2 regions of the Citrobacter amalonaticus genome follow, and region 2 is predicted to be linked to the other one. Evidence: predicted binding sites of a transcription regulator. Region 2 holds the regulator's gene; the other holds the start of a gene.
The links. Region 2 encodes PhoB, which activates phosphate uptake and scavenging genes when phosphate is short. Its sites were predicted from a motif close to CTGTCATAAAACTGNCNNAT; they were not measured.
Positions count from the first base shown of each region.

Region 1: phnC (phosphonate ABC transporter ATP-binding protein) is a predicted target of PhoB. The motif match lies at 8,371-8,390, and genes of this name have one in related genera.

Region 1 is NZ_CP014015.2:1,395,555-1,410,195, forward strand. Features, by position in the region: gene pmrB (two-component system sensor histidine kinase PmrB) at 1-351, shown strand, start outside; gene pmrR (LpxT activity modulator PmrR) at 348-437, opposite strand; gene proP (glycine betaine/L-proline transporter ProP) at 500-2,002, opposite strand; gene kdgT (2-keto-3-deoxygluconate transporter) at 2,703-3,701, shown strand; gene AL479_RS06700 (diguanylate cyclase regulator RdcB family protein) at 3,719-4,603, opposite strand; gene crfC (clamp-binding protein CrfC) at 4,600-6,954, opposite strand; gene AL479_RS06710 (zinc ribbon domain-containing protein YjdM) at 7,482-7,817, shown strand; gene yjdN (VOC family metalloprotein YjdN) at 7,899-8,345, shown strand; gene phnC (phosphonate ABC transporter ATP-binding protein) at 8,478-9,266, shown strand; gene phnD (phosphonate ABC transporter substrate-binding protein) at 9,290-10,306, shown strand; gene phnE (phosphonate ABC transporter, permease protein PhnE) at 10,404-11,183, shown strand; gene phnF (phosphonate metabolism transcriptional regulator PhnF) at 11,204-11,929, shown strand; gene phnG (phosphonate C-P lyase system protein PhnG) at 11,930-12,382, shown strand; gene phnH (phosphonate C-P lyase system protein PhnH) at 12,379-12,963, shown strand; gene AL479_RS06750 (carbon-phosphorus lyase complex subunit PhnI) at 12,963-14,030, shown strand; gene phnJ (alpha-D-ribose 1-methylphosphonate 5-phosphate C-P-lyase PhnJ) at 14,077-14,641, shown strand, end outside.
Region 2 is NZ_CP014015.2:3,073,457-3,088,097, forward strand. Features, by position in the region: gene ppnP (pyrimidine/purine nucleoside phosphorylase) at 1-112, shown strand, start outside; gene rdgC (recombination-associated protein RdgC) at 149-1,060, opposite strand; gene mak (fructokinase) at 1,186-2,094, shown strand; gene araJ (MFS transporter AraJ) at 2,134-3,303, opposite strand; gene sbcC (exonuclease subunit SbcC) at 3,461-6,604, opposite strand; gene sbcD (exonuclease subunit SbcD) at 6,601-7,803, opposite strand; gene phoB (phosphate response regulator transcription factor PhoB) at 8,000-8,689, shown strand; gene phoR (phosphate regulon sensor histidine kinase PhoR) at 8,731-10,026, shown strand; gene brnQ (branched-chain amino acid transporter carrier protein BrnQ) at 10,433-11,752, shown strand; gene proY (proline-specific permease ProY) at 11,831-13,204, shown strand; gene malZ (maltodextrin glucosidase) at 13,342-14,641, shown strand, end outside.

The DNA of each region.
Region 1 (14,641 bases), 1.7 Mb from region 2:
GACGATGCCATTGTTCAGGGTGACGCGACGCTGCTGCGGATGCTGCTGCGTAATCTGGTGGAAAATGCCCATCGCTACAGTCCGGAAGGCACCACTATCGCCATTACGCTGAATGTCGATGACGACGCAACAATGACAATGGCGGTAGAAGATGAAGGACCGGGGATCGATGAGAGCAAATGCGGAGAACTCAGCAAAGCCTTCGTCCGTATGGACAGCCGTTACGGCGGAATCGGCCTGGGGTTAAGCATCGTCAGCCGCATTACGCAGCTGCACCACGGGCAGTTTTTCCTGCAAAATCGCAGTGGAACAACCGGAACCCGCGCCTCGGTGCTGTTGAAAAAGGTTTAGTAGGTTGAGACCCAAACGTACAGGAAGCTACTGACAATCAGTACGCTGAATACGGTCGTTATACTTTCATAAATACGCTGTTTCATCACACTCTCCTCCAGGGTATGGAAGAGAGTGTGCCAGTCAGAGATTAAGCAAACCTTAAGCTTTACTCGTCAATTCGCGGATGCTGCTGCACCAGGCGCGTACGCTTCGCCTGCAGGTCCGCAATCTCCTGATCGATATCCTCAATTTTCTGCTCGATATTATCGTAGTGTTCACCGAGAATTTCTTTCGCTTCCTGAATATCCGAGGCGGCGGGCGTTGCCCCTTTCAGCGGCTGATTCGCAGTCTCTTTCATGGTGATACCGGTAATAAAACCAATCACCGCGATAACCATCAGGTAGTAAGCAGGCATCATCAGATTCTGCGAGCTTTCCACCAGCCAGGCAGCCAGCGTTGGCGTCAGACCGGCAATCAGTACCGAAATATTAAATGCCGCCGCCAGCGCACTGTAACGAATGTGCGTCGGGAACATGGCTGGCAGTGAAGACGCCATAACCCCGGTGAAGCAGTTGAGGATCACCGCCAGCATCAGCAGACCGGCAAAAATCAGGCCGATGATATTACTGTTAATCAGAATAAAGGCCGGGATTGCCAGCGCAAACAGCGCAATGCTCCCCATGATCACGAACGGACGACGACCAAAACGGTCACTCAGCAATCCCATCACCGGCTGGACAAACAGCATCCCGATCATAATGGCGATGATAATCAGCACGCCGTGATCTTCAGAGTAATGCAGGTTATGCGACAGATAGCTCGGCATATAGGTCAACAGCATGTAGTAGGTGACGTTGGTAGCAATCACCAGGCCAATACAGGCCAGCAGGCTGCGCCAGTGCTTAGTGGCAATCTCTTTAAAGGAGACTTTCGGTCCTTCCTGCAAGCCTTCGCGGTCGCCCTGTTCCAGTTTATCGACGTGCTGCTGGAACGCCGGGGTCTCTTCCAGCGCATGACGCAGATAGAGTCCGATAATCCCTAACGGCAGGGCGATAAAGAACGGAATACGCCAGCCCCATTCCAGGAAGTTCTCTTCTCCGACCACCGTCGAGATCAGGACTACCACGCCCGCACCCAGCACGAACCCGGCAATAGAGCCGAAGTCCAGCCAGCTTCCCATAAAGCCGCGTTTACGGTCCGGGGAATATTCGGCCACAAAAATAGACGCGCCGGTGTACTCACCGCCGACGGAGAAGCCCTGCGCCATCTTACACAGCAGCAGCAGGATGGGTGCCCAAATGCCTATCGAGGCGTAGGACGGTATCAGGCCGATACAGAAGGTACTGATCGACATAATCACTATGGTGATGGCAAGAATCTTCTGGCGACCATATTTATCGCCGAGCATACCGAAGAACAAACCACCGAGCGGACGAATCAGAAAGGGAACAGAGAAAGTAGCAAGGGCGGCAATCATCTGCACGCTGGGGTCAGCCCCCGGGAAGAACACTTTACCTAATGCGTAGGCAACAAAGCCATAAACCCCAAAATCAAACCACTCCATCGCGTTACCCAACGAAGCGGCGGTAATCGCCTTTCGCAATTTACCGTCATCGATAATCGTGACGTCGCGAAGCGTAATCGGTTTTACTTTTTTCCTTTTCAGCATAGCTGTCCTCGTAGACTAAGCCCTGTCTCGCGGCATATCGACTGCATTGGCGCACTGGGCGCAACGTCACCGTCGAGCGCGGGGTTGCTCAGACGCAACTCCTGTAACAAGCGTAGCAGGTTTACTTACACGGACTGGTTAAGGTCTGTACAACCGAACCTGTTGACGCCTGATTTGGGCGGTTAATGAGCTATCTACCCTACCAGTGTTTAAAATTGTGATCAACTTCACATATATGTTTAGGTTTCGTCAACGGAGGTAAATTAGGTGATCCTGAGTCTCTTTTTTTAACGCGCAGAGTTGTTCTTTTTTACGTTTTCGATCTCTATTTTGTAGTGCTTGCTTAATAAAAAGTCACTGCTGTTATTATTATTCTGCCAGGTAATACTCTCTCATTTTTCACAACTTCTTTACGGTAATTTTAAATATTCAGATCGCGCTGGAATGTTTACATTGATTATGTGACAAAGATAACTAAAACAGCGTTTCGTTTTGATTGAATCAACATTCCAATGAATGCAAGATAATAGTCGTTGCAATACCACCGGGAAGCGAAAAACGCCGATACACGGTGCAATCGCTACGTAGAACATAAAGAGAATGTAGGTTTTCCTGCCTTCTTGTTAGATACAACCTTCTGAATTTTAATATTTTTTGCCACCTTACCCGTATGTTCCACGGGCAAGAAGTGAGGACATTTATGAGAATTAAAGCCACCATTGAACGCATCCCTGGTGGGATGATGTTGATTCCATTGCTGCTGGGTGCGGTTGTAAATACCCTGGCGCCGAATACCGGTGCTTATTTTGGTTCCTTTACAAAAGGCATGATTACCGGCACGGTACCGATTCTTGCTGTGTGGTTCTTCTGTATTGGTGCATCAATTGATTTACGCGCAACCGGTACGGTCCTGCGTAAATCCGGTACGCTGGTGATTACTAAAATTGCGGTGGCGTGGGCAGTGGCAATGATTGCCGCCTCGTTTATTCCGGATACCGGTATTCAGACCGGTTTCTTTGCCGGTCTTTCCGTACTGGCGATTGTATCCGCAATGGATATGACCAACGGCGGTCTGTATGCCAGCTTGATGAACCAGTACGGTACGAAAGAAGAGTCCGGCGCGTTCGTTCTGATGTCTCTGGAATCCGGTCCGCTGATGACGATGGTGATTCTGGGCGCGGCGGGTCTGGGCTCCTTTGAACCGCATCACTTTATCGGCGCGGTACTGCCGTTCCTGATCGGCTTTACGCTGGGCAACCTTGACCACGATCTGCGTGCGTTCTTCAGCAAAGCAACACCGGTACTGATTCCATTCTTCGGCTTTGCGTTGGGTAACACCATTAACCTGGGCGTGATTGTTGATACTGGTCTGCTGGGCATCCTGCTGGGTGTGGCGGTTATTGTCATCACCGGTATTCCGCTGATCATTGCTGACCGTGTGATCGGTGGTGGTAATGGTACTGCAGGTGTCGCGGCGTCCTCTGCGGCAGGTGCCGCCGTTGCCAACCCGGTGATCATCGCGCAAATCAACCCGGCGTTTGAACCGGTCGCCGCCTCCGCGACGGCGCTGGTCGCCGCCAGCGTAGTGGTCACGGCGATTCTGGTGCCGATTATTACCGCGCTCTACGCCAAACGCTTCGCCAGGCTACCGGCGCCTGTAGCGGCGGAAGAAGCGACAGCGGAATCCGCAAACCACTAATCATCAGCCCTCTCCTCTCAAAACCTAAGGGGAGAGGGTGGAAACACCTCTTCGACCATCGCATCCACCAGCCGTTTTGCCGAACAGAGTCGCGGCATACCCAACGCAACCGTCTGCCAGCGTTGCGTCACAGACCAGCACACCGGATGTTTATCCGCCTCGCACCAGTCTCCCAACCAGCTCAGCATGTCGCTGTATTCGCCTGAACCGGCGGTGGTACTCAACCACTGATGATAATAGTGACGCGTCGTCGGCGCGGCATTGATACTGTGGGCCAGATAGTTTGTCGCCATCGCCCGGAGATTATCTTTCAGCATCGCCGCCACGTCCGGATTCGCCAGACGACAGGCATCGCCAAACGGTCCCCAACGCAACTCTTCAAGCGCAATAAAACACCGCCCCGGCAGCGACCATCCCTCATAGGCCCCCGCCAACCATCGAGTAAACACCTGTTCACTGTGTTCCCCGGCCTGGACCGTGAGGCCACGCTGGCTCAGCGCCTTCTCCTTCCAGGCACTGCGCTGGCGAAACCACTCGCTGAGGGTGTTAAGTTGCTGAACCAGCCCTGGGATGGACGGTCCGCGAGAGAGATCCGTCTGTTGCAGAACCTGCAGTCGCGCAGAGATCCGCGTCAGCGCCAGATGCCCCGGATCGAGCATACCCGCCAGCTTTTCCACCAGCTTCAGGCGCATCATCAGATGTTCGCTGAACATTCCGGCCATCGCCCACGCCCGTAACTGCGTCTGGGACAGAATCTCCTGCGTCAGACGTTCGCGAAACTGCTGCTGTTGCAACGTGCCGCCTGCCCGTTTCGGTTCTTCTCCCTGAACCAGATCGACCATAAACTTTGGGTGGATACACTCCAGCGTCCGTCCGGGGCCTTCCAGTAACGCGTTTGTCATGTGTGTTCGGCCACAAAAAGGGTTTGAATGTCGTCACGGAGCAGGCGAGAGTCTTCATAAATCCAGGCGGTGGCGGCAATACTGTGCTGCAACTGCTGACTCAGACTCTGAACAGCCGATTCATTCTGCTGACGAACCAGCAAACTCTCGCGCAGGCTCTCCTGTAATCCCGCCAGGCACAATGAGAAATCGGCAAAAAACGTTGCCAGTCCTGCCGTAACTGAAACATCGACCTGCGCGGCTAAAGCTTTACGAATTTGTTGGCAGAAGTGGCTGACGTACTCCGCCAGGCTCTGGTGTAGCGCATTAATATCAATCAGATAGCGTGTCTTCGCTTCGACATAGTCATTCCAGCTCCAGTTCGGCTGATTCAGCCAGCGGGAGAAGGTTTCACGCACCCCGCTTACACGAGGTTCGTCACTTTCGACGTGGTCCTGCTGGGCAATCGCATCGCTGAATAACTGGCGCGTCGTGAAGTTAAACATGGACGCGTGAAAGGCCGGAAAGCTGATTCGGGGGCGAAACCCCGCATGGCTCAACTCCTCTTTCACCCGCATTTCGATAGGGCGCATTGCCTCGTTCAGTGACCGGCTGAGCGTGGCTTTCAGTTGTTCAAAACGCATCGCCAGGTCGCGGCTGATGTTTTCCTGCGCCGCCAGCAGGACGCCCTCACAGGCGGAACGTAGCTTACTGAGGATCACCTGCGCCTGCGCTTCGTCATGCAGCACCAACATCTCCCCGTCAATCTCCGCCTGCGGCAGCGGCGACCAGCTATCGCCACGCGACAGTTTCAGGATCTGTTCGCGGCTGAAAAAGGTCTCGATGTTACGCAAGATCGTGGCCTGCTGCTGGTTGAGAAAGTCGTTGGCCGACGCCAGCGCCAGCCCGACTTCATGGTGGATTTCGTCACTGACGCTGTCCTGGCTCACCTTAAGTTGCTGCATATCCGCTTCCAGACGCACGATATTTTGCTGCAACGTGTCAAAGGCCACCGTCAGACAGTGATAACGGAAATCCAGATATTCGCGGGCGCTGTGGGCGTAATTCAGCAATTTATGCGAGGCGGAACGCAGCGCATACAGCGACGCATTAGCATAGGCGGCATGAATTAAGGTCTGGATCGGCTGTTCAAACAGCGAATCTTCCCACAGCAAATCTGCCGCATGGCGCAGGTGTTCGATATCATCCAGATCGGCGCTTCGCCAGCGCCGACCAAGCGCGGCTTCAGCAAAGTCCTGTACCCAGCGCTGCTCTTCGTGATCCGGCAGATGACCGTGGTTTGCCAGCTCATGGCGTGCCCGATTGGCCAGATATCCCCACATCGAGGAGACCGGATAAATTTGCGCCGGATTAATACAGCCCTTCATCAGGGTACCGGAAATCAGCGCCCTCACCTGCTCTTCATCATCGCTGTTGCGATCTTTCTGGTCGAATTTGTTCACCAACGCATACAACGGCACCGATTTTCCTACCGCGGCAATGGCCTGACGCACCTCTTCATCAGAAATCGATTTCAACTGCGTATAGTCCATCACCGCCAGAACGGCGGAGGCGCGAGCCAGTTGCTCATTGAGCATTTTTTGCAGATGCGGCTGCCCGGCTTCGTTTGGCCCGGGGGTGTCCAGTAACGTCAGTTGACCCGGATAATTCTCCAGCCCCGCCAGATGCACAAACTCCACCTCAATCACCGGAATATGTTCAATCGCCGCATAGGCAGAAAAGGGAAAATCGACGTCCAGCGCTTTCGACAGGCGCACCAAATCGTTAAGGCTTTTCAGGCAGTGAAAGATCGGCTGCGCGCCGAGGTAATGGCGCTCAAACGCTTCCCCTCTTTCGATGCGTTGCATGAGGCCGTTCATGTCTTTATCAATTTCCAACACCTGCGTCAGATTCTGCCGATCGCAGGCGTGCATGCTCTCTTGCAGTGTTTTCATCAGCGCATCGATGGGCGCAACGTGGGAAAAATGCAGCACCGGTTCTTTCTGACCAGGCGTATGGCGGATCAGCGTCGGCAACGCGGTCATCGGACGGTTGCGATTGGGCAGCACCTCCGTGCCGACAATGGCATTGATCGTCGTCGACTTTCCCGCTTTCATGGTGCCAACGATCGCCAGTACCATTTCCAGTCGCGAGATTTTTCGCAACTCATTGTTCAGCGTGGCCTGCTGGGCCTCGGCACCCCGGGTACTGAAATGCATGGGCTGAACGTTGAAGTCATCCTCACTCTTTAATGAGGAAGCGTCCTCCAGAGTGGCCGTTGGCATTTTTTTTACGGTCTTAAGATGCTCTAAAGAGAGCATCAGCAAGCGTTCCGCTTCCTGGCTCAATTCATATATTGTCTGTGTGTACATAAAAAATGTTTCCTTAACGCAAATTTTTATTGCTTTTATTTAGCCGTTTCGTTTATTAGTGAATGCTCGGCTTTAATAATTACGTATGGAAAAAGAATTTATTAATTAATCTACTGATATTGATGAAGTTATTATTTTAATTACTATTTTTGAATAACACTCAGTGGCATAAGAAAGTAAAAAAGCGTAGTTCAGTTTTATAAAAACCCAGGCCAGTTTTGGTTAATTTCACCTACCAGAAATAAGGGGGAAGGTGATGTAAACGAACCCTAACTAAAATTCGCTCAGCCAATTATTTCGAATATTTCTCGTCACCTTATCTCAAATAACAAACGGTAGCAATTTCCCTTAAAAATATTAGCGCGTTTTTTCTGTCTGGCAGACAGGTTACGGTCACAGTACGGTATTTACCTTAAAAACAGAGTAGTCCCGACAACGTTAAGGATTTTGTGTATAATTGCGTCCTTTTTCGGCAATCTGCCATTTTTTGGGCGCTTTTGCCCTTGCTGACTTTTGAGGAAATCGACATGTCATTACCCCACTGCCCACAATGCAACTCCGAATACACTTACGAAGATAACGGCATGTACATCTGCCCGGAATGCGCCCATGAATGGAACGATGCAGAACCAGCGCATGACAGCGACGAACTGATCGTGAAAGATGCCAACGGTAATCTGCTGGCTGACGGCGACAGCGTCACCGTCGTGAAAGATCTGAAAGTCAAAGGCAGCTCTTCAATGCTGAAAATCGGCACGAAAGTGAAAAACATTCGTCTGGTGGAAGGCGACCACAACATCGATTGCAAAATTGATGGCTTTGGCCCGATGAAGCTGAAATCAGAATTCGTGAAAAAGAACTGATGTAAATTGCCCGGTGGCGCTTCGCTTACCGGGCCTGTGATAACTACACTTAACTGGCTTCTCTTACCTGAGGTAAAGATTATGCCGTTAAGTCCCTACATCTCTTTTGCCGGAAACTGTGCCGACGCCATCGCGTATTATCAAAAGACGCTGGGTGCAGAACTCCTTTATAAAATCAGCTTCGGTGAAATGCCCAAACCGGCGCAGGACAGCGAAGACGGTTGCCCGTCCGGAATGACATTCCCCGATACCGCTATCGCCCATGCCAATGTACGCATTGCCCATAGCGACATCATGATGAGCGATGGCATCCCAACGGGAAACGCCCATTATTCAGGTTTCACGCTGGTCCTTGACACGCAAAATGTCAACGAAGGGAAGCAATGGTTTGACAATCTCGCCGCAGAGGGTCAAATCGAAATGGACTGGCAGGAAACCTTCTGGGCGCATGGCTTTGGCAAAGTCAGCGATCGCTACGGCGTACCGTGGATGATCAACGTCGTCAAACAACCCCAGCCAACCGAGTAACCTCACGGGAGGCGTGCCTCCCGTCCTGTCATCAAACTCACCTTAACTCTTCATCGGCAGGTAACGTCCCCTTAACCCAAACGTCATATTGATCCGCCACGATGGGGCCACTTTTTTTAGAGAGGCCGCATCATGGAAACGATCATTCGCGTCGAGAAACTCTCCAAAACGTTCAATCAGCATCAGGCGCTGCATGCGGTTGATCTGAACATCGGTTCCGGTGAGATGGTAGCTCTGCTTGGGCCGTCGGGTTCCGGCAAATCCACCCTTTTACGTCATCTGAGCGGTTTGATTATCGGTGATAAATCAGCAGGTAGCCGCGTCGAGCTACTCGGTCGCACCGTTCAACACGAAGGCCGACTGGCGCGCGATATCCGCAAAAGCCGCGCGCATACCGGTTACATCTTCCAACAGTTCAATCTGGTGAATCGCCTGACGGTGCTGGAGAACGTGCTGATTGGCGCGCTCGGCAGCACGCCGTTCTGGCGCACCTGTTTTAGCTGGTTTAGCGCAGAGCAGAAACAGCGCGCGCTCCAGGCACTGACCCGCGTCGGGATGGCGCACTTTGCCTGGCAGCGCGTCTCAACGCTCTCCGGCGGTCAACAGCAGCGCGTGGCCATCGCCCGGGCGCTGATGCAGCAGGCCAAAGTGATCCTCGCCGATGAGCCGATTGCCTCACTGGACCCGGAATCCGCGCGCATCGTGATGGACACCCTGCGCGACATTAACCAGACCGACGGCATTACCGTCGTCGTCACGCTGCATCAGGTGGATTACGCCCTGCGCTACTGCGAACGCATTGTCGCGCTGCGTCAGGGACACGTCTTCTATGACGGCAGCAGCCAGCTCTTTGATAACGAACGATTTGACCATCTCTACCGCAGCATGAACCGCGTCGAACAGAACGCACAGGCTGCCTGACATCCCCACAATGAGGAATGGAAATGAGCTATAAGACAGTTGCCGCGCTGGCCTTTACCAGCATGTTTAGTCTCAGCACCCTGCTCAGCCCGGTCCATGCCGAAGAGCAGGAAAAAGCACTGAACTTTGGCATTATTTCGACCGAATCACAGCAAAACCTGAAGCCCCAATGGGACCCGTTCCTGAAGGATATGGAGAAGAAACTGGGCGTGAAAGTGAACGCCTTCTTCGCCCCGGACTACGCCGGGATCATCCAGGGCATGCGCTTTAACAAAGTTGATATCGCCTGGTACGGTAACCTCTCGGCAATGGAAGCGGTGGATCGCGCTAACGGACAAGTGTTTGCCCAGACCGTCGCCGCCGATGGATCGCCGGGTTACTGGAGCGTGCTGATCGTCAACAAGGACAGTCCGATCAACAACCTCGACGATCTGATCGCCAAACGCAAAGATCTCACCTTCGGTAATGGTGATCCTAACTCCACCTCCGGCTATCTCGTCCCTGGCTATTACGTCTTCGCGAAAAACAATATTACCGCCAGCGACTTCAAACGCACCGTCAACGCCGGTCATGAAACCAACGCTCTTGCGGTCGCCAACAAGCAAGTGGATGTTGCCACCAACAACACCGAGAACCTCGACAAGCTGAAAACGTCCGCGCCGGACAAGCTGAAAGCGCTGAAGGTGATCTGGAAGTCGCCGCTGATCCCGGGCGATCCGATCGTCTGGCGTAAGAACCTCTCTGAAGCCACCAAGGACAAGGTGTACGACTTCTTCATGAACTACGGCAAAACGCCAGAAGAAAAAACCGTGCTGGAACGCCTGGGTTGGGCGCCGTTCCGCGCCTCCAGCGACCTGCAACTGGTGCCGATTCGCCAGCTCGCGCTGTTTAAAGAGATGCAGGGCGTGCAGGACAACAAGGGACTGAACGCCGAAGAGAAGACCAGCAAATCTTCCGCGATTAAAGCGCAACTGGACGATCTTGACCGTCTGACCGCGGCGCTGAGCGCCATGACCAGCGTCACTAAAGCGGTGCAGTAAACCTGATGCCCGGTGGCGCTTTGCTTACCGGGCCGACAAACGTAGGCCGGATAAGGCGTAGCCGCCATCCGGCAATAACCTACGCACGGAGTTAAACATGCAAACCATCACCGTTGCCCCGCCAAAGCGCAGTTGGTTCTCGCTCGTGAGTTGGGCCATTCTGCTTGCCGTGTTGGTCGTGTCGTGGAAAGGCGCCGAAATGGCCCCGCTCACGCTGATTCAGGATTCCGGCAACATGGCGACCTTCGCCGCCGACTTTTTCCCCCCCGATTTTAGCCAGTGGCAGGACTATCTTGGTGAAATGGCGGTGACCCTGCAAATCGCCGTCTGGGGTACCGCGCTGGCCGTGATCCTCTCCATTCCCTTCGGCCTGATGTGCGCCGACAACCTCGTGCCCTGGTGGATCTACCAGCCAATGCGCCGTCTGATGGATGCCTGCCGCGCCATCAACGAAATGGTGTTTGCGATGCTATTCGTGGTCGCTGTCGGCCTCGGTCCGTTTGCCGGCGTCATGGCGCTGTTTATCCACACTACCGGCGTGCTCTCCAAACTGTTGTCCGAAGCGGTGGAAGCCATTGAGCCTGGCCCGGTTGAAGGTATTCGCGCCACTGGCGCCAACAAAATCGAAGAGATTCTTTACGGTGTACTGCCCCAGGTGATGCCGCTGCTGATCTCCTACTCGCTGTACCGCTTTGAATCCAACGTCCGTTCAGCAACCGTCGTCGGGATGGTGGGCGCAGGCGGCATTGGCGTCACGCTGTGGGAGGCGATTCGCGGTTTCCAGTTCCAGCAAACCTGCGCCCTGATGGTGTTGATCATTGTGACCGTCAGCCTGCTGGATTTTCTTTCCCAGCGTTTACGTAAGCACTTTATCTGATTAGCGAGGCATTGATTGCTATGCACTTGTCTACACATCCGACCAGTTATCCAACGCGTTATCAGGAGATTGCCGCGAGACTAGAGCAGGAGCTACGTCAACATTACCGCTGCGGCGATTATCTGCCCGCCGAGCATCAGCTTGCCGCGCGTTATGAGGTTAATCGCCACACCCTGCGCCGCGCCATCGACCAGTTGGTTGAGCGCGGCTGGGTCCAGCGTCGTCAGGGCGTCGGCGTACTGGTGCTGATGCGCCCGTTCGATTATCCGCTTAACGCCCAGGCTCGTTTTAGTCAGAACCTGTTGGATCAGGGAAGCCATCCCACCAGCGAAAAACTGCTGGCAGTACTGCGCCCGGCCTCCCGTCACGTTGCCGATGCGCTCAGCGTGCAGGAGGGCGATAACGTCATTCACCTGCGCACCCTGCGACGGGTAAACGGCATCGCCCTGTGTCTGATCGAACATTACTTTTCCGACCTGACCCTCTGGCCGCTGCTGCAAGGTTTTAACCACGGCTCGCTGCACGACTACTTGCGCGAACAGTCCGGCCTGACGCTCAAGCGCACCCAGACGCGCATCAGCGCCCGGCGTGCGCAGGCCAAAGAGAGCAAGGTGCTGGAAATCCCCAACATGGCGCCGCTGCTCTGCGTGCGCACCCTGAACCACCGTGAAGGCGAGGAACGTGCGATGGAGTATTCCGTCAGCCTGACCCGCGCCGACATGATCGAATTCACTATGGAGCACTGAATGCATTTCGATACCGCCACCCGCCAGCGCTGGATGCGCGCGCTGGCTTACAGCAAGGCCGATGCCCTGAATGCGCGACTCCAGGTGTTAAAACTGGCACCAGAATATGAACTGATTCGCGCCCCGGAAAGCGGACTGATGCAAATTCAGGCGCGCATGGGCGGCACCGGCAACCGCTTCTTTGCCGGGGACACCACGCTGACCCGCGCAGTGGTTCGCCTGAAAAGCGGCACGCTGGGTTACAGCTACCTGCTGGGACGCAACAAACATCACGCCGAGCAGTGCGCCGTCATCGACGCGTTACTGCAGGAACAAACGCATTTCCAGAACCTGATGGAAACCTTAATTAGCCCGCTGGAAGCAGAACGCGATGCGGAAATCACCGCCCGTCGCGCCGAAGTCAACGCCAGCCGGGTCGACTTCTTTACGCTGGTACGCGGAGATAACGAATGACCCTACAGACCGCCTTTACCCTGCCCGTCCAGGACGCCCAACAAAGCTTTCGCCGTCTGCTGAAAGCGATGAGCGAACCGGGAGTGATTGTTGCCCTGCATCAACTGAAACACGGCTGGCAGCCGTTGAATCTGGCGACCACCAGCGTCCTGCTGACGTTAGTCGACGGCGATACGCCGGTCTGGCTGTCGCCTGCGATGAATAATGATATCGCCAGCCAGAACCTGCGTTTTCACACCAATGCCCCGATGGTCGAACAACCCCAACTGGCGGCCTTTGCCGTGGCCGACGAGCGCATCAGCAGCGAACAGCTTAATGCCCTCTCCGCCGGTTCCGCCGTCGCGCCGGAGACCAGCGCCACGCTGATCGTGCAGGTCTCCAGCCTGAGCGGCGGGCGGATGTTACGCCTGACCGGGGCAGGTATCGCCGAAGAGCGAATGATCGCACCGCAGTTGCCAGAGTGCCTGATCCACGAACTTACCGAACGCCCGCATCCGTTCCCGCTGGGCGTTGACCTCATCCTCACCTGCGGTGAACGGCTGCTGGCTATTCCGCGAACCACCCATGTGGAGGTGTGCTGATGTACGTAGCCGTCAAAGGGGGCGAAAAGGCGATAGCCAACGCCCACGCGTTACAGGAGCAGCGACGCCGGGGCGACGATACCGTTGCCGAACTGAGCGTGGCGCAGATCGAACAGCAGATGAATCTGGCTGTTGATCGCGTAATGACCGAAGGCGGCATTGCCGATCGCGAACTGGCGGCGCTGGCGCTCAAACAGGCCAGCGGCGATAACGTCGAAGCCATCTTTCTGCTGCGCGCCTACCGCACCACGCTGGCAAAGCTGGCGGTAAGCGAGCCGCTGAACAGCGCGGAAATGCGCCTGGAACGCCGTATCTCCGCAGTCTATAAGGATATTCCGGGCGGACAGCTGTTAGGGCCCACCTACGACTACACTCATCGTCTGCTCGATTTTACGCTGCTGGCGAATGGCGAAACGCCGCCGCTGCGGACTGCAGAAAGTACGCAGGACGCCGCCCCGCATGTCTTTTCGCTGCTGGCGAATCAAGGGCTGGCGAAGCCCGAAGAAGATAACGGCGCCACGCCGGATGACATCACCCGCACGCCGCCGGTTTACCCCTGTTCCCGCGCCTCACGTCTGCAACAGCTGATGCGCGGCGATGAGGGCTATCTGCTGGCGCTGGCCTACTCCACCCAACGCGGCTATGGGCGCAATCACCCGTTCGCGGCCGAAATCCGCAGTGGCTACGTTGCGCTGGAAACGGTACCGGAAGAACTGGGATTTGCGATCAACGTCGGCGAACTGCTGATGACCGAATGTGAAATGGTCAACGGCTTTATCGCCCCGGACAACGATGCGCCTCACTTTACCCGCGGTTACGGACTGGTGTTCGGCATGAGCGAACGCAAAGCGATGGCAATGGCGCTGGTAGACAGAGCCCTACAGGCACCCGATTACGATGAAACGGTCACGGGACCGGCGCAGGACGAAGAGTTTGTGCTGGCGCACGCGGATAACGTCGAGGCAGCGGGTTTTGTTTCGCACCTCAAGCTCCCCCACTACGTCGATTTCCAGGCCGAGCTGGAACTGCTCAAACGCCTGCAACAGGAGGCCGCTCGTGACCACTAACCTCTCCGGCTACAACTTTGCTTATCTGGATGAGCAGACCAAACGCATGATCCGCCGCGCAATCCTCAAAGCGGTGGCCATCCCCGGCTATCAGGTGCCGTTCGGTGGCCGCGAGATGCCGATGCCTTACGGCTGGGGAACCGGCGGGATCCAGATTACCGCCAGCGTGATTGGTGAACCGGACGTGCTGAAGGTTATCGATCAGGGCGCGGATGACACCACCAACGCCGTATCGATCCGCAACTTCTTCAAACGCGTCACCGGGGTCAATACCACCGAGCGCACGGAAGACGCCACGTTGATCCAGACCCGTCACCGGATCCCGGAAACGCCGCTGGCGGAAGATCAGATCCTGATCTTTCAGGTGCCGATCCCTGAACCGCTGCGTTTTATCGAACCTCGTGAAACGGAAACCCGCACTATGCACGCGCTGGAGGAGTACGGGATCATGCAGGTGAAGCTGTATGAAGATATCGCCCGCTTCGGCCATATCGCCACCACTTACGCCTACCCGGTGAAAGTCAACGGACGCTATGTGATGGACCCGTCGCCAATCCCAAAATTCGACAACCCGAAGATGGACATGATGCCCGCCCTCCAGTTGTTTGGCG
Region 2 (14,641 bases):
TGCCACCGAATGGAAAGTGTATGCCGCAGGAGAGGTATTCAACGTCCCGGGCCATAGCGAGTTTCATTTACAGGTCGCAGAACCGACCTCATATCTTTGTCGCTATCTGTAATATTTTTCCCTCTCCGTGTGGAGAGGGAATCTTCGTTTAGCGCTGCGCTTCGCCGCCTAAACCTTCCACCAGATTCTGAATCAACGCGGCGAGTTCACCGGTCATCAGGATAAAGTCCGCGTCGAAACGCTGGGCGAAATCTTCCCGGTCGATATCTTCGTTTTGATCGCGCAGCTCGTCGCTGAATTTCAGCCGTTTAATCGACGCGTCATCGCAGATCATAAACTGAATACGCTGCTGCCAGTCGAGCGCCAGCTTGGTCACCACTTTACCCGCTTCAATGTGGACGGCGATCTCGTCGCTCACCAGATCCTGTTTCTTCGCCCGGATCACGCCGCCGTCTTCCAGCATGGCTTTCAGTTCAGCTTCGTCGAGTAACTGGAAGCCCTGAGCCACGGAGCCAGAACGCACCCACTCGGTGAGCGTCAGCTCAATCGGGTTTTCCAGCGCCAGTGGAACCACCGGCAGAGAACCGAGGCTTTTACGCAGCAGCGCCAGCGTATCTTCCGCTTTTTTCGCGCTTGCGCAATCCACCATGATCAACCCGTTTACGGTGTCGATCCACATCATGGTCTGACTAAAGCGGCTAAAGGCGCGCGGCAGTAGCGAATGCAGCACTTCATCCTTCAGCGAGTCTTTCTCGGTTTTCTTCAGCTTACGCGCCTGTTCGGCTTCCAGTTTGGCGATCTTCGCTTCCAGCGCCTGTTTGATCACCGGAGAAGGCAGGATCTTCTCTTCTTTACGCGCGCAAATCAAAATCTGGCCGTTATTGGTATGCGTCAACGCATCGCTGTGCGATCCCATTGGCGGCACCCAGCCCGTCTTTGCCATATCCTGGCTACCGCAAGGGGTAAACGTCATTGAGGCTAGCTGTTTTTCCATCTCCTCGGCACGCAATGAAATATCGCGGCTAAGACGGTAAACCATTAAATTTTTGAACCACAGCATGATAATTTCCACGGCCTTGTCGTTAAATCCAGCGCGTATAGTAACGAATTGTGGGCAGGCTTGCATTGCCATTCCCAATCCCTCGCTCTACTCTGTTGATATTCCCAAAAAAAGAGGAACACCGTGTGCGTATTGGTATTGATTTAGGCGGCACCAAAACGGAAGTGATCGCGCTCAGTGAGGCAGGGGAGCAACTGTTCCGCCATCGTCTGCCGACGCCGCGAAATGACTATCAGCAAACCATCGAAACCATTGCCACACTGGTGGCGATGGCGGAGCAGACCACCGGGCAAACGGGGACGGTAGGGATAGGGATCCCGGGTTCCATTTCGCCTTACACCGGTGTCGTAAAAAATGCTAACTCCACCTGGCTGAACGGACAGCCGTTTGATAAGGACCTTAGCGCTCGTCTGCAGCGTGATGTTCGTCTGGCGAATGACGCGAACTGTCTGGCGGTCTCTGAGGCGGTCGACGGCGCCGCCGCCGGGGCGCAGACGGTTTTTGCAGTGATTATTGGCACCGGCTGCGGCGCGGGTGTGGCGCTCTACGGTCGGGCGCACATTGGTGGCAACGGGACGGCGGGCGAGTGGGGGCACAACCCTTTGCCGTGGATGGACGAGGATGAGCTTCGCTACCGTGAAGAAGTCCCCTGCTACTGTGGAAAACAGGGATGCATTGAGACGTTTATTTCCGGCACCGGGTTTGCCACCGATTACCATCGCCTGAGCGGTAACCCGCTAAAAGGCAGTGAAATTATCCGCCTGGTGGAGGAACAAGACGCGCTGGCAGAACTGGCGCTCAGCCGCTATGAGCTGCGGCTGGCGAAATCGCTGGCCCATGTGGTGAATATTCTCGACCCGGATGTTTTCGTTCTCGGCGGCGGAATGAGCAACATTGACCGCCTGTACAAAACGATACCGCAGTTGATTAAACCGTTTGTGTTCGGTGGAGAGTGTGAAACGCCGGTACGTAAGGCTCTGCACGGTGACTCCAGCGGCGTGCGCGGCGCGGCGTGGCTGTGGCCGCAGAAATAAGGTTATTACCCAGAATCGTGCCCGGTGCGTGGCAGGCTCTCAGCCTGCTACTACTGCCGGATCGGATTTATGTTTCATGCGGCTGTACAGCAATAACGACGACATGGCGGAAAATGACAGCAGCGCCGCAGGAAGCGCCACATAGTTGTAAGAAAAGCCCAGCGTCAGCATCATCCCTCCACAATACGCGCCGATGGCGCTACCGAGATTAAAGGCGATTTGTCCGCCCGCCGCGCCCAGCATTTCACCGCCTTTAGCATTTTGCAGTAGCAGGATTTGCAAGGGCGCGGAGAGCGCAAACAGTCCTGCGCAGCAGATGAAGGCGAACGTCAGCGAGGCAAGTTTGATATCTCCCAGCAAGAACAGCAGCAACAGGGCGAGGACGATAACAAAACCCGTGGTTGCGGCAATGCTGAGCGGCGAAAACCGGCCCGATAGCCGACCACTGAGCAGATTTCCCAACACCATTCCTGACCCGACCAGCATCATAATGAAGGTCATGCTCGCTTCCGGGAAGCCCGAGATGTACATCATGTAGGGCTTAACGTAGCTGAACCAGGCAAACACGCCAGCGTTACCGAACATCGTGGCGGCGAAAATCAGCCAGGGCGCGGAATTTTTCAGAAAGTGAAACTGCTCGCGCAGTCTGCCTTTTGCCTCATCGCGAAGATCGGGGATCCAGAAGGCAATGGAGCAAATCACCGCGATGTTAAATACCGCGATCAGCAGAAAAGTATACCGCCAACTGAATTCCTGACTGAGAAACGTCCCTAATGGGATCCCGGCCAGATTCGCCACGGTCATGCCGGAGATCATACCGGCCACCGCGGCAGTCACTTTCCCTGGTCGGGCGAGCTTCGACAGAATGATCGCGCCGACGCCAAAGAAGGCGCCATGCGGAAAGCCTGAAACCAGTCTGCCGATCGCCAGCATGGCGTAAGAAGAGGAGAGGGTGAAGATAGCGTTGCCAATGACGCATAAGGTCACCAGAAACAGCAAAATATGCTTGAGGGAAAAGCGGCTGGAAAAGAGGGCGATGATGGGTGCACCCAGCACCACGCCAAAGGCGTAATACGAAATCATATGCCCGGCGGTCGGAATTGATATGCCGACATCGCGTGCCAGTTCCGTCAATACCCCCATAATGCCGAATTCGGCCATGCCGAGGCCAAATGTCCCCAGCGCCAATGCGAAAATCGCCTTTTTCATACCACCTGCCGTTATTTCAAGCGCGGGTTAAGCGCGACGGCTGCGAAAACCGCAGCCAATAGTGTATAGCTTGCGGATAAGTCTGCCGTATTGCCATTCCTTATCCGTCTTTGTGTATTGACGATCGTGCTACATACGTTGCTCCGAAAGCGATTCGTTATTCTACGGCAAACATTCTGTCGAGTTTGCTGTAGCCCAGTCCGTTGATTTTCTTCACCTTGATCTGCACCGGGATCCGTTCTTTCATCGCTTCCACATGGCTAATCACGCCAATGGTTTTGCCGCTGGCGTTGAGCGCATCCAGCGCATCAAGGGCGGTATCCAGCGTTTCACTGTCGAGCGTGCCAAAGCCTTCGTCAAGGAACAGCGAGTCAATGCGCGTTTTGTGGCTGACCAGATCGGAGAGCGCCAGCGCCAGTGCGAGACTGACCAGGAAACTTTCGCCACCGGAAAGGGTACGGGTATCGCGCACGGCGTCGGCCTGCCAGGTGTCGACCACCTCCAGTTCCAGCGCTTCACTGGCTTTGCGCTGTAGCAGATAGCGACCATGGAGACGGGTCAACTGGTTGTTCGCCAGCCAGACCAGGTTATCCAGCGTCAGCCCTTGGGCGAATTTGCGGAATTTATCCCCCTCTTTAGAGCCGATCAGCGCATTCAGGTAGCCCCAGTCTTCAACCTGTTGCATCGCGTTGTCGATTTTTTGCATCAACGTCTGCTGCTGCTGGCGATTGTCGCTGTCCTGTTTTAGCTGTTGGCGTATTTCGCCCTGACGCGTGGCGTTGTCGCGTACCCGATCGTTTAACTGCGCCACGGTTTGCTGAACATGCTCAATCGACTGTGTGGGATCCAGACCCGCTGGCGGCTGTTGCTGATGTGCCGCCAGCGCCTGCGCCGATTGTGCGGCGAGCGTCTGTGCCTGCTGAACCTGATTTTCCAGCGACTGTTTTAGCTGTTCCAGACGCGTGACCGCCTCGTCATCCAGCAGCGCGGCAAGAAATGCCGCCTGATCGGCAAATATACTGTGCTCAAGCGCAGCATCGAACTGCGCCTGCGCATCGGCAGCGCGCTGAGTTTCCTGCTTCTCCTGCTGCTGTAATGTCTGCAATTGACTGTGCAGCGACACGCACTCGTCATGAACCTGACGCCAGTTTTCCAGCGTCACGCTTGCATCATCTTCAGCGTCGGTATCGGCGACGGGCAGCGTCTCGAGCAGCGGGGTGAGTTGCGCGATGCGCGCCTGTAACGCCGTCAACTCCGTCTGCCGCTGTTGCCATGTTTGTGCATCCGCCGCGCGCGCGTCTAACCATGCTTCCTCGCTGCCTTCCTCAGGAAGTGACAACGTATAGCGGCTTAACTGGGCTGCCAGCGTCGCCTGGCGCTGGTCGATTTGCTGGCGGAACTGCGCCACCTGTTGCGCATGGGCGGTAATTTGCGCTTGTAGATCATGGCGCTGGTTGAGCTGGTAGAGTTGCTGCTCGTGTTCATCCTGCGCCATCAACCAGGGTTGAATATCCTCCTGCGGCTGTAACGTGACGTTCAGTGCGCCGATCGTGGCTTGCCACTGTTGAGTGAGCGCTTGCTCTTCTTTAACCAGCGCCTGCGCTTCGCTTTCATCACGCTGAAGCTGCTGGTTGACGGCCTCTGATTGTCCCCGCAGGGTGGCGCCTTCATCGGCCAGCGATTTGACTTCTTTTTCCAGCGCATCGCGTCGCGCCTGATTAACACCGGGTTCGAGTGCCTGATACGCCGCGACAGCAGGATGGGTGGTGGAACCGCAAAGCGGGCAGGGCTGGCCGGACTGCAACTGCGCACGCTGGCTTTCCAGATCCTTGATCCGTGCTTCCTGCTCACAGAGCGTTTTAACATCCTGATACTGCTGATATTTATCTTTATACTGCTGGCGTTTAGCCTCCAGCAGGGTGTTGAGTCGGGCCAGTTCCTGTTTGTTATGCGTCATCGTCGCCTGAAGCTGACTCAAACGCGTCAGTCGGGGAACAATCTGACCATGGAGCGAAAGCAGTTGCTGGCGCAGGGGGCGCTGTTGCGCATGCTTCGCCAGCGCAACAGCGACTTCATCCGCCGTCAGATTGAGCGTCACCGGCGGCAGCGATTCCAGCTTGCGGCTGTCGTTGACCTGCTGTTGCTGCCATTTTGCCAGTTGAACGTTATCGCTGGCCTGCTGAGCAAAAAGGGCGCGCCATCCTCCTAACTCGTTGCTCCACAGGCGAAAGCGATCGTGTTCGTTTAGCCACTCGCTTAGCGTCTGTTGCGTGGCGAGCAGGGCAGTGGACTGCCGCTCAGCCTGGCGGCGGATGTGATTGCGAAGCGTGAATCTACTCTGTAAGCGAGCATTCACTTCGTTAATCTGCTGACGAGTGCGGGAAACGGTAGCAGATTGCTCCTGAATGCGCTCCCACAGTGGGCGCAACGCTCTGGCGGGCTGCGCAAGGCTGAGCGCTGCCAGCTGTGGTTGGGCGTTTTCCAGCGCTTCCTGTGCAACCTGCAGCATTTGCTGACGCTGGTTCGCGTCGGCCTGCAGTTCGCGCTGTCGCGTCAGCCAGTTCAGTTGCTGTTGTCCTGTCTGCTGTTGGGCGACCAGTTGTTTCTCTTCGTCAGTGAGTGCCTGCAAACTTTCTGTCAGCGTCTGCAACGCCTCTGGCGCTAACAGCGCGACGCCGCTGGCCTGCGCCTGTAATTTTTCCAGTTCGGTGCGTGCGCTTTTGTGCTGCTCAAAAACCTGAGCGGAAATCTGGCCGTAAATTTCCGTGCCGGTCAGTTCTTCCAGCAGTTCCGCTCGCTCCTTCGGTTTAGCGTTGAGGAAGGCGGCGAACTGCCCCTGTGAGAGCAGCATTGAGCGGGTAAAGCGGCCGTAATCCAGCCCGGTCAGTTCCGCCGTCATCTCCAGTTTGTCTTTCACTTTATCGGCAAGGATTTTCCCGTCGGCACAGCGCGCCAGTTCAACGCGCGGAACCTGCAAATTACCGTCGGGCTGGTTGCGCGCCCGGTTTTGGCTCCAGAACGCACGATACGCTTCGCCTTTGACTTCAAACTCCACTTCCGCCAGACATTCCGCCGTATCGCGGGTCATCAGATCGTTCTGCGATTGCGACACGGTATTCAGGCGCGGCGTCTCGTGGTACAGCGCCAGGCAAATCGCGTCGAGCAGAGTGGTTTTTCCCGCCCCGGTAGGCCCGGTAATCGCAAACAGTCCGTTGCTGGCAAAGGGTTCCACTGTGAAATCGACCTTCCATTCCCCTTTCAGCGAGTTGAGGTTTTTCAGGCGCAGACTGAGAATCTTCATGCCTCATGCTCCCCGGACAGTGTCTGTAGTGTGCGGTGAAAAAGTGATGTCAGGCGTTCACACTGAGGCGGCTCAAGTTCTTCCAGCGCCAGACGGCGGGTAAATACTTCATCCACGCTCAGTTCGCTCAGCGTTTCCCGGCGTTCGTTACTCAACATGCGTTCGCGCTGCTCCCGACTGCGGCGAACTAACAGCACCTCAACGGGCAGTGTTTCCGTCAGCGTCTGAATTTTCCGCTGCATGTCATGCAGGTATTCATCGGTGGTGATTTCAATATCCAGCCAGACCGGGGTTTCCAGCGGACTGTCACGCCACTGCTCCAGTTGTTCGGTAATGGCGGCAAGATCGCCCTTCAGCACAGCCAGCGGTTGCGTTACCGGAACAGTGAGCTCCTCGACGCTGGTTAATGCGCCGTCCTGGAAGTCCACCCGATGCACGTATTTGCTTTTGCCGCATTCGTCAAAGCTCAGCGCGATGGGCGAGCCGCAGTAGCGGATATGCTCCGTACCGCCAATTTTCTGCGCCCGGTGGATGTGACCCAGTGCGATATAATCGGCAGGCGGGAAATTTTGCGCCGGGAAAGCATCCAGCGTGCCAATATAAATGTCACGCACGGCGTCACTTTTGCTGGCACCCACGGTAGTCAGGTGGCCGGTGGCGATAATCGGCAGGGCGAGATCGCCACGCAACGCGCAGGCGGCCTCGTATTGCTGCTGGTAATAGTCGGTGATGGCACCCAGTAAATGCTGTTGTTTTTCCTGGCCAGAGAGTCCCGCCTGGCTGCTGATAATGTCGCGTGGGCGTAAAAATGGCACCGGGCACAGCACCGCGCCGGGCTGACCATCGCGACGATGCAGGATCTGCGGCGCGTGACCGGCGCTGGCCACAACCGTGGTATTGAGAAACGCCAGAATCTCACGGGATTCATTCAGCGTGGCGACGGAATCATGATTTCCCGCTAATACCACCAGATGACAGCCCGTTTGCTGTAGGTTGACCACAAAACGGTTATAGAGCTCGCGGGCATAGCTTGGCGGTGAGCCGGTATCGAAGATATCGCCTGCCACGATGATCGCGTCCACCTGTTGCTCAACCGCTGTTTCCAGCAGCCAGTCAAGAAAGGCCTGATGTTCAGCGGCACGGCTTTTGCTGTAGAAATTTTGTCCCAGATGCCAGTCAGAGGTGTGAAGGATGCGCATAACGGTTCCATGGCAAAAAAGCATAAAGGGGATTATAACCATTCGGGGGCTGTAATATCTCGTTTCTCGGGTGTCATAAATCAACAACCTAAGGTTAACGTCAGCACGCATTTTCATAAATCTGTCATAAAACTGACGCATAATGGCGCCGCATTAAGACAGATGATGATAAGCAACTTATATAACAGGGCAAATCATGGCGAGACGTATTCTGGTCGTAGAAGATGAAGCTCCAATTCGCGAAATGGTCTGTTTCGTGCTTGAGCAAAATGGCTTTCAGCCCGTTGAAGCTGAAGATTATGACAGTGCGGTGAACCAGCTTAATGAACCCTGGCCGGATTTGATCCTCCTTGACTGGATGTTGCCTGGTGGTTCTGGTCTACAGTTTATTAAACACCTCAAGCGTGAAGCGATGACCCGGGATATTCCGGTCATGATGTTGACCGCCAGAGGGGAAGAAGAGGATCGCGTACGCGGCCTGGAAACCGGCGCGGACGACTACATTACCAAACCGTTCTCGCCGAAAGAGCTGGTTGCCCGCATCAAAGCGGTGATGCGTAGGATTTCGCCGATGGCGGTGGAAGAGGTCATTGAGATGCAGGGGCTAAGCCTGGATCCCACCTCGCACCGCGTGATGACCGGCGAAAACCCGCTCGATATGGGGCCGACGGAATTTAAACTCCTGCATTTCTTTATGACGCATCCCGAGCGGGTTTACAGCCGTGAGCAACTGCTGAATCACGTCTGGGGCACCAACGTCTACGTTGAGGATCGCACGGTTGATGTGCATATTCGCCGTCTGCGTAAGGCGCTGGAAGCCAGCGGCCACGATCGGATGGTGCAGACGGTTCGCGGGACAGGGTATCGTTTTTCGACCCGTTTTTGAAAGGCAAGAACAAGAGCCTGGCTCTGAAGGGAGAGTGACCCGTGCTGGAACGGCTGTCATGGAAAAGGTTGGTGCTGGAGCTGATACTTTGCTGTATCCCGACCTTGATCCTAAGTGCATTTTTGGGTTACCTGCCGTGGTTTTTACTGGCATCGGTAACAGGACTGCTTATCTGGCATTTCTGGAATTTATTACGCCTCTCATGGTGGCTGTGGGTCGACAGAAGCATGACGCCGCCGCCGGGACGAGGCAGTTGGGAACCGCTGCTGTATGGGTTGCATCAGATGCAACTGCGCAATAAAAAGCGTCGTCGTGAGCTGGGCAATCTGATTAAACGCTTTCGCAGCGGGGCGGAGTCGCTGCCCGATGCGGTGGTGTTGACCACCGAAGAGGGGGGGATCTTCTGGTGTAACGGTCTGGCGCAACAGGTGCTGGGCTTACGCTGGCCGGACGATAGCGGACAGAACATCCTGAACCTGCTGCGTTATCCGGAGTTTACGCAGTACCTCAAGTTGCGGGATTTCAGCCGACCGTTAAATCTGGTGCTTAATACCGGCCGACACCTGGAAATCCGCGTCATGCCGTATACCGATAAGCAACTGCTGATGGTGGCGCGCGACATGACCCAGATGCACCAGCTCGAAGGCGCGAGACGCAATTTCTTCGCCAACGTGAGCCACGAACTGCGTACCCCGCTCACGGTGTTGCAGGGCTATCTTGAAATGATGCACGAGCAAACGCTGGAAGGGGCAACGCGCGAAAAAGCGCTGTTAACGATGCGCGACCAGACCTCGCGCATGGAAGGACTGGTGAAACAGTTGCTCACGCTGTCGAAAATCGAAGCCGCCCCGACGCTTCTGCTCAATGAGCAGGTCGATGTCCCTATGATGCTGCGGATGGTTGAACGCGAGGCGCAGACGCTCAGTCAGCAGAAGCACACGTTCAGTTTTGAGGTGGATAACCAGCTGAAAGTACTGGGGAATGAAGAGCAACTGCGTAGCGCGATGTCCAACCTGGTGTATAACGCGGTGAACCATACCCCAGCGGGAACCCATATCACCGTCCGCTGGTATGCGGCGCCGCACGGCGCGGAGTTTAGCGTGGAGGATAACGGACCGGGCATTGCGCCGGAACATATCCCACGGTTAACAGAGCGATTTTATCGGGTGGATAAAGCGCGATCGCGGCAAACGGGCGGCAGTGGACTGGGACTGGCTATCGTTAAACACGCGCTGAATCATCACGAAAGTCGCCTGATGATCGACAGTCAACCGGGTAAAGGGACGCGCTTTAGTTTTGTGCTGCCGGAACGATTAATTGCCAAAAAAAGTGCTTAAAGTGCAATCGTAAGGTTTTCTTTCCATAAGCCAGCTAATGCTGGCTTATTTTCTTTGCGGCTAAGATAACTCTGCTGAATTTATCAACGTCTGGTTGTTTTTTGTTCGCATGATAAGCCATGACTTTTTCTTTAGTATGGTGTTTTACACTAGTGTGAGATTTGATATCGCTATAATCTTCCGGTTTTTGGATCCCTCCTTGCTTTAAAACGTTATAAGCGTTTAAATTGCGCCCCAGATGCTGTCAGACTGACTGTATTCAGGCGGTAAATCGAAAAACTATTCTTTGCTTTCCTGGTTATGGGATATATCCCTCTGGAATGGCTTAAAAAAACCGCTGTTTCTTCCCGCAGGGAAAGACACTACGTTAATTTAATCAACACCACATCCACAGGCCGTAAGCTTTATGACCCATCAGTTAAAATCGCGCGATATTATTGCGCTGGGCTTTATGACTTTTGCGCTGTTCGTCGGCGCAGGGAACATCATCTTTCCTCCAATGGTTGGTTTGCAGGCAGGCGAAAACGTCTGGATGGCGGCATTCGGTTTTCTGATCACCGCTGTTGGGCTACCGGTGCTGACCGTTATCGCGCTGGCGAAAGTCGGTGGTGGCGTTGACAGTCTGAGTACCCCTATCGGTAAAGTGGCTGGCGTTTTGCTGGCGACCGTCTGCTATCTGGCCGTCGGACCGTTATTTGCTACGCCGCGTACCGCAACGGTCTCTTTTGAAGTGGGCATTGCCCCGCTGACCGGCGACTCGACGCTGCCGCTGTTTATCTACAGCGTGGTCTATTTTTCCATTGTCATTCTGGTGTCGCTCTATCCGGGCAAACTGCTGGATACCGTGGGTAACTTCCTGGCGCCACTGAAGATTCTGGCGCTGATTGTGCTCTCCGTTGCGGCCATCATCTGGCCTGCCGGCCCGATCAGTCATGCCATGGAAGCCTATCAGACGGCGGCATTCTCCAATGGTTTCGTTAACGGTTACCTGACGATGGATACGCTGGGCGCGATGGTTTTTGGCATCGTTATTGTTAACGCCGCCCGTTCTCGCGGCGTGACCGAAGCGCGTCTGCTGACCCGTTATACCGTCTGGGCTGGCCTGATGGCGGGCGTAGGATTAACGTTGCTGTACCTGGCGCTGTTCCGTCTCGGATCTGACAGCGCCACGCTGGTCGATCAGTCGGCGAACGGCGCGGCGATCCTGCATGCCTATGTTCAGCACACCTTTGGCGGTGCGGGTAGCCTGCTGCTGGCGGCGCTGATCTTCATCGCCTGTCTGGTAACGGCGGTCGGCCTGACCTGCGCCTGCGCGGAATTCTTCGCCCAGTATGTGCCGCTCTCCTACCGCACGCTGGTGTTTATTCTTGGCGGCTTCTCGATGGTGGTTTCTAACCTGGGGCTCAGCCATCTGATTCAGATTTCTATTCCGGTGCTGACGGCAATCTACCCGCCGTGTATCGCACTGGTTGTATTAAGTTTTACCCGCTCATGGTGGCATAATTCGACCCGCGTCATTGCTCCGGCAATGTTTATCAGCCTGATTTTTGGTATCCTTGATGGTATTAAAGCATCGGCAATCGGCGACGTGTTACCGGCCTGGACCCAGCGCTTACCGCTGGCGGAACAAGGTCTGGCGTGGTTAATGCCTACCGTCGTGATGGTGATCCTGGCGGTTGTCTGGGATCGCGCAGCAGGTCGACAGGTGACTTCCAGCGCACACTAAGATTGCGGAAAAAGTGTTTTAACCACGGGGCTATTACTGGCCCCGTGGTTTTTTATTGTGTTGATGGGTTAGGAATCGATGGAAAGTAATAACAAGCTGAAGCGTGGGCTAAGCACCCGACACATTCGCTTTATGGCCCTGGGCTCAGCAATCGGCACCGGGCTGTTTTATGGCTCTGCGGACGCCATCAAAATGGCCGGGCCGAGCGTGCTGCTGGCCTACATTATCGGTGGGGTGGCGGCCTATATCATTATGCGCGCGTTGGGGGAAATGTCTGTACACAACCCTTCCGCCAGCTCCTTTTCGCGCTATGCGCAGGAAAACCTCGGCCCGCTCGCCGGTTACATTACCGGCTGGACCTACTGTTTTGAAATCCTGATTGTCGCCATTGCCGACGTGACCGCGTTCGGCATCTATATGGGCGTCTGGTTTCCGACGGTGCCGCACTGGATCTGGGTGCTCAGCGTGGTGCTGATCATTTGCGCCATCAACCTGATGAGCGTGAAAGTGTTTGGTGAGCTGGAGTTCTGGTTCTCCTTCTTTAAAGTTGCCACCATCATCATCATGATTGTGGCTGGCTTCGGTATCATCATCTGGGGGATTGGCAACGGCGGACAACCGACCGGGATCCATAACCTGTGGACTAACGGCGGTTTCTTCAGCAACGGCTGGCTGGGGATGGTGATGTCGCTGCAGATGGTGATGTTTGCCTACGGCGGTATTGAGATCATCGGTATCACTGCCGGTGAAGCGAAAGACCCGGAGAAGTCTATTCCGCGCGCGATTAACTCGGTGCCGATGCGTATCCTGGTGTTCTATGTGGGGACACTGTTCGTCATTATGTCTATCTACCCGTGGAACCAGGTGGGAACCGACGGTAGCCCGTTTGTGTTGACCTTCCAGCATCTCGGTATCACCTTTGCTGCCAGCATTCTCAACTTTGTGGTGCTTACGGCGTCACTGTCGGCGATTAACTCTGACGTCTTTGGCGTCGGTCGTATGCTGCACGGGATGGCGGAGCAGGGCAGTGCGCCGAAAGTGTTCGCCAAAACCTCGCGTCGGGGGATCCCGTGGGTCACCGTGATGGTGATGACTATCGCTCTGCTGTTTGCGGTGTATCTGAATTACATCATGCCGGAGAATGTCTTCCTGGTGATTGCGTCGCTGGCGACCTTCGCGACGGTATGGGTGTGGATTATGATCCTGCTGTCGCAAATCGCTTTCCGTCGTCGTCTGCCGCCGGAAGAGGTGAAAGCGCTGAAGTTTAAAGTGCCGGGCGGCGTGGCAACGACCATTGTAGGCCTGATTTTCCTCGTCTTTATCATCGGACTGATCGGTTATCATCCGGACACCCGCATCTCGTTGTACGTTGGCTGTGGCTGGATTGTTCTGCTGATGATTGGCTGGATGTTCAAGCGTCGCCACGATCGTCAGATGGCGCAAGCGCAGTAATGTTGTACCGGGTGGCGTGAATGCCATCCGGTCATTTCTCCTCCCCCGAACTCCTCCCCCAATAAACCTTCAGATGATGAGTTATCCTGTAAATCGCTATGGCAAGGTGTGCTCATTTTCATCAAAGGGGATACGTGATGTTGAACGCCTGGCACCTACCGGTTGCCCCATTTGTTAAGCAAAACAAAGACCAACTGACCATTACGCTCTGGCTGACGGGGGAGAACCTGCCGCAGCGCGTCACGCTACGTGCGGAAAATGACAACGAAGAAATTGCGCTGGCGATGCACAAATTACGCACGCAGCCGTTTCCGGGCGTGACCGCCTGGCGTGCGGCGATTGATCTTCGCAGCGGGCAGCCGCGTCGGCGCTACAGCTTCAAGCTGCTCTGGATCGATCGCCAGTTGTGGTTTACACCGCAAGGATTCAGCCGTTTTCCGCCTGCTCGTCTGGAGCAATTTGCCGTGGATGCGCCGGACAGCGGGCCGCAGTGGGTGGCCGATCAGGTTTTCTACCAAATCTTTCCCGACCGTTTTGCCCGTAGCGCGTCACGCGACGCGCAGCAGGATCAGGTCTATTACCATCACGCCGCCGGGCAGGAGATTGTGCTACGTGACTGGGATGAACCGTTGACCGCGCAAGCTGGCGGCTCTACGTTTTATGGCGGCGACCTCGACGGCATCAGCGAAAAACTGCCGTACCTGAAAAAGCTGGGCGTCACCGCCCTGTACCTGAACCCGGTATTCACCGCCCCGAGCGTGCATAAATATGATACTGAGGATTACCGTCACGTTGATCCGCAGTTTGGCGGCGATCCGGCGCTGATGCGTCTGCGGTTGAAAACCCAACAACAGGGGATGCGGCTGGTGCTGGACGGCGTGTTTAACCACAGCGGCGACTCCCATACATGGTTCGATCGTCATCAGCGCGGCTCCGGCGGCGCGTGCCACCATCCGGATTCTCCCTGGCGTGACTGGTACAGCTTTTCGCCGGACGGCGTTGCGCTGGACTGGCTGGGATACTCCAGTCTGCCGAAGTTGGATTATCAGTCCGAAAATCTGGTCAACGAAATGTATCGCGGCGAAGACAGCATCGTTCGTCACTGGCTGAAAGCACCGTGGAACATGGATGGCTGGCGGCTCGACGTCGTGCATATGCTGGGTGAAGCGGGCGGTGCGCGTAATAACCTTCAGCATGTCGCCGGGATCACTCAGGCGGCGAAGGGAACGCAGCCTGACGCCTACGTCTTTGGCGAACACTTTGGTGATGCGCGACAGTGGCTGCAGGCGGATGCAGAAGATGCTGCGATGAACTATCGTGGCTTCACTTTTCCGCTGTGGGGTTTTCTTGCCAATACCGATATCTCTTACGATCCCCAGCAGATTGACGCGCAGACCTGTATGGCGTGGATGGAGAACTATCGCGCCGGGCTCTCTC